One region of the Leclercia sp. W6 genome, then DNA from elsewhere that is predicted to be linked to it. Evidence: predicted binding sites of a transcription regulator. Region 1 holds the regulator's gene; each other region holds the start of a gene.
What was found. Region 1 encodes CRP, which controls carbon source genes, mostly activating them, when cyclic AMP is high. Its sites were predicted from a motif close to ATGTGANNNNNNTCACAT; they were not measured.
Positions count from the first base shown of each region.

Region 2: msrB (peptide-methionine (R)-S-oxide reductase MsrB) is a predicted target of CRP. The motif match lies at 1,114-1,131, and genes of this name have one in related genera.
Region 3: drpB (cell division protein DrpB) is a predicted target of CRP. The motif match lies at 806-823, and genes of this name have one in related genera.
Region 4: DVA43_RS06640 (iron-containing alcohol dehydrogenase) is a predicted target of CRP. The motif match lies at 939-956, and genes of this name have one in related genera.

Region 1 is NZ_CP031104.1:4,083,315-4,085,516, forward strand. It holds gene DVA43_RS19905 (YccS/YhfK family putative transporter) at 1-499, opposite strand, end outside; gene crp (cAMP-activated global transcriptional regulator CRP) at 557-1,189, opposite strand; gene DVA43_RS19915 (OsmC family protein) at 1,499-1,903, shown strand; gene DVA43_RS19920 (phosphoribulokinase) at 1,994-2,202, opposite strand, start outside.
Region 2 is NZ_CP031104.1:1,730,834-1,733,035, forward strand. It holds gene DVA43_RS08455 (glycoside hydrolase family 18 protein) at 1-214, shown strand, start outside; gene DVA43_RS08460 (YeaC family protein) at 262-540, opposite strand; gene msrB (peptide-methionine (R)-S-oxide reductase MsrB) at 583-996, opposite strand; gene gapA (glyceraldehyde-3-phosphate dehydrogenase) at 1,338-2,202, shown strand, end outside.
Region 3 is NZ_CP031104.1:628,443-630,644, forward strand. It holds gene DVA43_RS03045 (porin) at 1-233, opposite strand, end outside; gene drpB (cell division protein DrpB) at 874-1,146, shown strand; gene DVA43_RS03055 (phosphohydrolase) at 1,188-1,883, shown strand; gene DVA43_RS03060 (DNA cytosine methyltransferase) at 1,933-2,202, shown strand, end outside.
Region 4 is NZ_CP031104.1:1,369,729-1,371,930, reverse strand. It holds gene DVA43_RS06640 (iron-containing alcohol dehydrogenase) at 1-840, opposite strand, end outside; gene DVA43_RS06635 (four-carbon acid sugar kinase family protein) at 1,010-2,202, shown strand, end outside.

The DNA.
Region 1 (2,202 bases):
CGCTCAGGGATTCACGCAGCGGCTGCTCCCGCCACAGCCAGAACCAGAACCAGTTAAACAGACCGTACCAGAGTGTCCCCAGGGCGTAGATCAGCAGCGGCGCCCAGATCGGCATATTTCCCGCCAGACTGAGGGTAAAGATGGCCGCAATCAGCGAGGCGGGCAGCAGGCGGGCGTGCAGAGCGCTGATCTCCGCCGTGACCCCTAACGTCATCGCCAGGGCAGTCAGAATGAGGGGCAGCGGAATATCGCGCGCCAGCAGCAATTGCACGGCAAGACTACAGCCGGCAAACAAGCAGCCGCCAATCATCAGGCGTTTAAAAAAGCGTTTATGGGGCGTGTCGAGACCCGCAATGTTGCAGCAGGCGGGAACGAGAGAAAACAGAAGGCCGTATTGCAGGTAACCGAGAACTAAACCCACAGCCACAGGGAGACACAGCACCAGGGTTTGCCGCAGTGCGTAGTTAACTTCCGGGTGGTAAATGAGCCTGCGCCACATGGGTGAGAGAGACAAAAACGGCGTGTCATCGTGCGATGCCACGCCGTCTGAGCGGAATTAACGTGTTCCGTAAACCACGATGGTTTTACCGTGGGCGGAAATCAGATTCTGATCTTCCAGCATTTTCAAAATACGGCCCACTGTCTCACGGGAGCAACCGACGATCTGACCAATTTCCTGACGGGTAATTTTAATTTGCATACCGTCCGGGTGGGTCATGGCGTCTGGCTGTTTCGCCAGGTTCAGCAGCGTCTGAGCGATACGGCCCGTTACGTCCAGGAAGGCGAGGTTGCCCACTTTCTCGGAAGTAACCTGCAGACGGCGAGCCATCTGCGAAGAGAGGCGCATCAGGATATCCGGGTTAACCTGGATCAGCTGGCGGAACTTTTTATAAGAGATCTCAGCCACTTCACACGCGGTTTTCGCACGGACCCAGGCGCTACGCTCCTGACCTTCTTCAAACAGGCCCAGTTCACCGATAAAGTCTCCCTGATTCAGGTAAGAGAGGATCATCTCTTTGCCTTCTTCATCTTTGATCAGCACTGCCACTGAGCCTTTGACGATGTAATACAACGTTTCCGCTTTTTCACCCTGGTGAATCAGCGTGCTCTTCGATGGGTACTTATGAATGTGGCAATGAGACAAGAACCATTCGAGAGTCGGGTCTGTTTGCGGTTTGCCAAGCACCATGCGCTGTTATCCTCTGTTATAAGCTGGCTCCAGAGTCTGGCTCTGTACCTGTACTCTGGGGTTGCAATCGTATTCTTTCCCCTGCCTGGGGTCTGGCTGTCACACTGATTAGCAGCCTGTAATGTGTGATGTCCTCTGCATACATGTGCAACGTCAATGTATTACTGTAGCATCTCGACTGTTTTAGCATAGCTTTTGCCGCGTGTCTCCTGGTGTCTCGCTTCAGCTTGATGCAGGTCGACTTCCGTTGCCAGAATTGTTACTGGCGCGTAATCTGACAAGAAAAATGCAATCCTGGAGTGAGTTAAAATGCAAGCACGTGTGAAATGGGTTGAAGGTTTAACGTTTCTCGGTGAGTCCGCGTCGGGGCACCAGATTCTGATGGATGGCAACTCCGGTGATAAAGCACCCAGCCCGATGGAAGTGGTTCTGATGGCGGCGGGAGGATGCAGCGCTATCGACGTGGTATCGATTCTGCAAAAAGGGCGTCACGATGTGACCGACTGCGAAGTGAAACTGACCTCAGAGCGTCGGGATGAAGCGCCGCGTCTCTTCACCCATATCAACCTGCATTTCGTGGTGACCGGCAAAGCGCTGAAAGATGCTGCGGTATCCCGCGCGGTGGATCTCTCTGCGGAGAAGTACTGCTCCGTGGCGCTGATGCTGGAGAAAGCGGTCAATATTACCCATTCGTATGAAGTGATCGAGGCGTAAGTCCTGGATCAAACGCCGGGCGGCACTTCGTTTGCCCGGCCTACAGAACCTTGTAGGCCCGGTAAGCGTAGCGCCACCGGGCAACACGCCTCAATCGATCTTCTTCCCTTCCATTAACCGCTGCACCAGCGGCGTCATGATTAACTCCATCGCCAGCCCCATCTTCCCGCCCGGCACCACCAGCGTATTGATGTGTGAAATAAACGAACCCTGCAGCATCGCCAGCAGCCAGGGGTAATCGATATTGTCCAGATTGCGGAAATGGATCACCACAAAGCTCTCATCCAGCGACGGGATGC
Region 2 (2,202 bases), 2.4 Mb from region 1:
CGATGAGGCGAAAGTGCCGTGGCTGTCGGTGAAGTCCGATAATGGCAATCCGCTGTTTGCCCTGTCGTATGAAAATCCGCGCTCGGTGGCGATCAAAGCCGAGTATATCAAAGAGAAAGGTCTGGCCGGGGCCATGTTCTGGGAGTACGGGGCGGATGACAATAACCAGCTGGCGAAGCAGCTGGCCGAGTCGCTGGGGATAAAACACCCGTAACGTTAAACAGGCCCGGTGAGCCATTCACCGGGCTGCAATGGTTCTGCTTACTGGACCTTCAGCGTCGCAATCGGCTTCGGTGCAATACCAAAATCTTCCTTCAGCTGCTGTTTGCTTTTCATCACCATCTGGCCCTGGGTGTCGATGGTCATATGCTGCGCTTCGGTGTTATTGCGCGCCTGCCAGAGCATCACCAGTTGCAGGCAATTCTCTTTCTGCTCCGGGGTCAGGGCCACGCCATCGGCCCATTTGCCAAGCTCTACCGCCGTGACCAGACGCTGATACACTTCCGGCGTCATGCCGTTGATCATCTCTTCAATATTCATGTTAAATCGGGCTCCGAAGGAATAATTTGCTGAATCGATTTTTCAGCCTTTCGTCTGGTCGCCATTCTCGTCGTCGGTGAAGCTTAAGGAGGCGGAATTGACGCAAAAACGCTCGCCTGTGGGCTGTGGGCCATCCGGGAAGACGTGACCGAGATGGGCGTCACAGTTTCCGCAGCGGATCTCGATGCGCTCCATACCGTGGCTGAGGTCCTTCAGATAGTGAATGGCCTCTTCACTGACCGGTTCATAGAAGCTTGGCCAGCCACAGCCAGAATCGTATTTGCTCTGGGAGTTAAACAGCGCAGCGTCACAGACCAGGCAGTGGTAAACACCGTCCCTTTTGTTATGCAGCAGACGCCCGGTAAACGGCGGTTCCGTCCCGTGATTTTGCGTCACGTAGAACTGCATTTCGGTGAGGTTTTTTTTCAGTTCATCGGAGTTATGTTGATTCGACATAGGCTTACATCTCGCAGTTGAAACAGACAACTTTTACTGTCGATTCTAACAAAACATTAACACTGAAGTATGAACTTTTGATCTAAACTTACTCGTTGCGCAGAGGCGGTCAGACAAATGTGATCTACTCCACGTTTTTATGTGGGCAGCCCTTTAAAATTCCGTGCGCAGGCCCCATATGGGTGCAAGCTCCAAGGGAATGTGAGGTAGGTCAATCGAGCAAAGCTAATGCTAAGGATTGATTTGTCGCAATGATTGACACGATTCCGCTTGACGCTGCGTAAGGTTTTTGTAATTTTACACGCAACCTTTTATTCACTAACAAATAGCTGGTGGAATATATGACTATCAAAGTAGGTATCAACGGTTTTGGCCGTATCGGCCGTATTGTTTTCCGTGCTGCGCAGGAACGTTCTGACATCGAAATCGTTGGCATCAACGATCTGTTAGACGCTGAGTACATGGCATACATGCTGAAGTACGACTCAACTCACGGTCGTTTCAACGGCACCGTTGAAGTGAAAGACGGCCACCTGGTTGTTAATGGCAAAACCATCCGTGTTACTGCTGAAAAAGACCCAGCTAACCTGAAATGGAACGAAATCGGTGTTGACGTTGTTGCTGAAGCAACCGGTATCTTCCTGACCGACGAAACTGCGCGTAAGCACATCACCGCTGGCGCGAAAAAAGTTGTTCTGACTGGTCCTTCCAAAGACAACACCCCAATGTTCGTTCGTGGTGCTAACTTCGAAACTTACGCTGGCCAGGACATCGTTTCTAACGCATCCTGCACCACCAACTGCCTGGCACCGCTGGCAAAAGTTATCAACGACAACTTCGGCATCATCGAAGGTCTGATGACTACTGTTCACGCAACCACCGCGACTCAGAAAACCGTTGACGGCCCGTCTCACAAAGACTGGCGCGGCGGCCGCGGCGCAGCTCAGAACATCATCCCATCTTCTACCGGCGCAGCTAAAGCTGTAGGTAAAGTTCTGCCAGAACTGAACGGCAAACTGACTGGTATGGCGTTCCGCGTTCCAACTCCAAACGTATCTGTTGTTGACCTGACCGTTCGTCTGGAAAAAGCAGCAAGCTACGAAGAAATCAAGAAAGCAATCAAAGCGGCTTCTGAAGGCCCAATGAAAGGCGTTCTGGGTTACACCGAAGACGACGTTGTTTCTACCGATTTCAACGGCGAAGTTT
Region 3 (2,202 bases), 1.5 Mb from region 1:
CCGTAACCGGTCAGCTGGTTGCTAATCTGCGTTTCGCCTTTGATACCGAAACGGGCATAGGAGGTATCGGCATTCTCGCTGTTGCTATCATCGGTCTTGTCCCAGATACGCTCGCCGACCATTTTTCCGTACAGGTCGAATTTATTGCCGTCCTTGTTGTAGATCTCTGCCGCATTAGCCGCGCCAGCGCATAATAAAACAGGGACAAGAACTGCCAGAACTTTTCTTTTCATTATATATTCTTTTGTATGTATTTTCTTCATGAATATACGTAACCCCCTCCGGGTTACAGGGGTAATACTATTTCAGGGCGGGTTTTTGCTGTTTAAAAATAAATGTAACTAAATTATTTAGATTATTTCAAAATATTAATATGAATGTCTTTATATGTTTATTTTATTAATTTTAAATAAATATAGGCGATGATTATTGATATTTATATCAGTGAGTTATTGGTTGTATAAACTTATTGGATTGATTTATGTTTGCGCGGAGGAGAGAAGGGAATAAAAAAAGCCCGATAATATTATCGGGCTAAGATAAGGGTAATTTAAGGGTGTTTAATCATGAAACGACAAAAAAGCTCATAACGTCCTTATCATTGCACAATTATAAGCGTGAGAAAACAGGTTTATCTGGATAAAGAGAGTGAAAAAATAGCGCAATATAATTGCTTTCCTGAATCCTCTCATTCGCGCATAAGCGAAGCAGCGCAATAAACAGGCAGGCTTAAAAATTGCGTAAGATCAACTTAACGCAAATTAAAAGCATAAAATCTGTGCAGGAGAGTGCATTAGATAGAAAAATGTGATTTATTTCACATTTTATATTATTGGTGTGAATGTAGTGGTCTTGCTGCGCTGAGAGGACAACATGGCAAAGAAATACGTTCGCAGCCTGGGAGGCAAACTTGCCCTGTGGGTCTTTTATGCCTTTTGCGGCTACTTCCTCTGGGCGATGGCGCGCTATGTGTGGGTCGTCAGTAAAGTCAGTTCGGTATCAGGTTCGATGATTCAATGCGATCCCGGCTCAACAGCCGGCAAGTGGCTGGGAGGCCTGTGCGGCTTTCTGGTGCTGAGTGTTGTGGGGGCGATCCTCGGTAGCATTGCCTGGTATACCCGGCCGCGTGAAATGTCAGATCGGTAAAGAATTGCTATTGTACAGCTTTTCACTTTATGGAAAGCGCTATGGAACTTGTGCAGTGGCAGCAACGTTTTGAAAACTGGCTGACGGCGCATCACGCCAGCGATGATACTGCCCATGATATCTCCCATTTCCGTCGTGTCTGGAACACCGCAAAACGCCTCATGGCAGACCAGCCGGTCGATGCGCTGACGATCCTGGCCGCCTGTTATTTTCACGATATTGTCAGCCTGCCGAAAAATCATCCGCAGCGAGGCCGCTCGTCGCAGTTGGCAGCGGACAAAACGATCGCCATCCTGCGTGAAGACTTTGCCGATTTTCCTGCCGCGCATTACGCCGCCGTTCACCATGCTATCGAAGCGCACAGCTTCAGTGCCGGCATTGCGCCGCACACGCTGGAAGCGAAAATCGTGCAGGATGCTGACAGGCTGGAAGCCCTGGGTGCGATTGGCCTGGCACGTGTGTTTGCCGTCTCTGGCGCGCTGGGTGTGCCTCTTTTCGACCCGGAAGATCCCTTTGCCGATGAGCGCGAGCTGAACGACCGCGCCTTTGCGCTTGACCATTTTCAGACCAAATTGCTGCGCCTGCCGCAGACGATGCAAACCGCCGCCGGGCGTGCGCTGGCGCGCCAGAGCGCTGACTTTTTAATCCAGTTTATGGCACGGCTGAGTGCCGAACTACGCGGTGATTACGAAGGCACCGACAGCGCGGTGTTACAGCGTTTCCGGGAAAGTCTGTAAAGTCTTTCTGTGTTACTCTCTGTTAACCCCTTTTGGCCCGGTTAAATGTATGCAGGAAAATGTATCAGTGATGGAGTCCGCGCTTTTGCTGGCAGAAAAATCAACGGCGTCAGTTCAGGCGTTATTGTGCCAGCTGCTGGAAATTTACGATGCCAGAACGCTGGCACATCTGCTGAATGCTCAGGGCGAGAGTCACTGGAGCCCGGCAATCATTAAACGGCTGGTGACCAGTGAGCGGGCAGGGCGGCGTCTCAGCGACGGCGAATATAGCGTGTTGCGAAACCTGCTGCCTCGTCCGCCTGCCTGTCATCCTCACTAT
Region 4 (2,202 bases), 2.2 Mb from region 1:
CGCTAACATGATGGCGTTCGCCACCCCATGCGGCAGGTGATATTTCCCGCCCAGCGGATAGGAAAGGGCATGCACCAGATGGGTTCCGGCATGGGCGATGGCTACGCCGCCGTAGTAGGACGCCCACAGCATTTCGAGCTTCGCCGCCAGGTTGTGCGGCTCGGCGCAGGCGGTTTCGATGTTATTGACCAGCTTGCGCAGACCAATCAGCGCTGCGTTATCGCTCACCGGATTCGCGACGGTGGCGGTAAAACACTCGATCAGGTGGCACAGGGCGTCGATCCCGGTCGACGAGGCGATGTGCGGCGGCATGCTGGTGGTCAGTTCCGGCAGCAGCGCCACGTAATCGGGCAGCAGTACCGGGGAGATAATGCCGATTTTGGTGCTCTGCTCAGGAATGGCGAGGATCGCGTTTGGCGTGGCTTCGGAGCCGGTACCGGCGCTGGCGGGAAACAATAATGAAGCAAGGCGCTGGGTCGGTTTTTCACCTGCCAGCAGGGCGTCCAGCCCCGGCGAGGCCGGATGGCACAGCACGGAGAGCAGTTTCGCTACATCCAGTACGCTGCCGCCGCCTACGCCCACCACCAGATCAAAAGCGGTATCGTTGATGTCAGCCAGCAGAGCGTGAACGTCGTGATGGGTGGGCTCTGGCGGCACGCGCTCAATCACGCTGACGCTGCGGTTATCGGCTTCCAGCAGGGCGCGGATAGCGCGGGCGGCCTCCAGACGGGCGATATTACCGTCGGTGACCAGTAAAAGGCGCGACTTGCCTGCCAGCAGTGGCGCGAGGGCCGGGATCGCACCCGCACCGCTGATTATCGTACTGTTAATGGTTAACACATTGCTCTCCTGTTGCTGTGTCTGTGATTGATTTCGCTCAAAACAGGCAATCACAGTCATCGTGTCTCTAAATTTATAATTTATTCGCAAACCGAATAACTTGATATTGCTCACATATAATCAATCATGATTGAATATAATCATTAACAGGAACGACGAACCTTTGAGGATGAACGTGAACAACCTGAACAGAGAGATCGTGGTGATCGCCGACGACTTTACCGGTGCCAACGATGCGGGGGTGAGCCTGGCGCTAAGCGGCAAAAAAGTCAGCGTGGCGTTTCAGACGCCTTTTACCGACGACACCGATGCGCTGGTTATTAATAGCGATAGCCGGGCGATGAAGGCATCAGAGGCGGCTGAAAAACTGACGCAGTATGCGACCGACGTTCACGCGGCCAAATGGCTGATTAAGAAAATTGACTCAACGCTTCGCGGCAACCCGGGCGCTGAAGTAGAGGCGCTGCTGAGGCTTAGCGGTAAGGGCCAGGCGATTATCGCCCCGGCATTCCCGGCCGCCGGGCGCACCACCGAACAGGGCCTCTGCCTGGTGAACGGCGTGCCGGTGACGGAGACCGAGTTTGCCAGCGACCCGAAAACCCCGGTGCGCCACGCGCAGGTAGCGAAGGTGCTGGCGGAGCAAACCCGACTTAAAAGCAGGGTGGTCACGCCGGCGGAACTTGCCACAGCGCTCGCGAGCGATGCGCGTCTGGTGATTGTGGATGCGCAGACCGACGCGGAGCTGGACCAGATTATCAACATGGCGTTTGCCTGCGATGAAAAGCCGCTGCTGGTGGGCTCCGCCGGGCTATGCGATGCCCTGGCGCGCCGTCTTGCCACGCCGCGCCAGCTGCTGGCGGTTATCGGTTCGATGAGCGAAATTGCGCAAAAGCAGATCCAGCGCGTGCGCGACCAGCACAATGTCAGCACGGTATTAATTGATATCAATGATGTGTTTAACGGGACGATGGCGGGATACCAGCAGCAGATCGCCCAAGCGCTTGCGGCAGGCCAGCACTGCGTGGTGCATACCTGCGCCGACATCCAGGCACGGCATCAGATAGAGACGCTCTGCCAGCAGCGCGGATTAAGCCGCGCGGCGCTGGGGGAGACCATCAGCGCCTTTCTGGGTGCGCTGACGCGTAACGCGCTGGAGACCCGCCGCCCGGCGGCGCTCTATGTCTCCGGTGGCGATGTGGCGATGGCGGTCGCCAGCGCGCTTAACGCGCAAGGTTTTGCCATTCGCGGACAGGTGGCGCAGTGCGTGCCGTTTGGTCGATTTTTGGGTTGTCGCTGGCAAGGGCCAGTCATGACCAAAGCGGGCGGTTTTGGTACTGAAACCACGCTGCTTGAGGTTTTGCA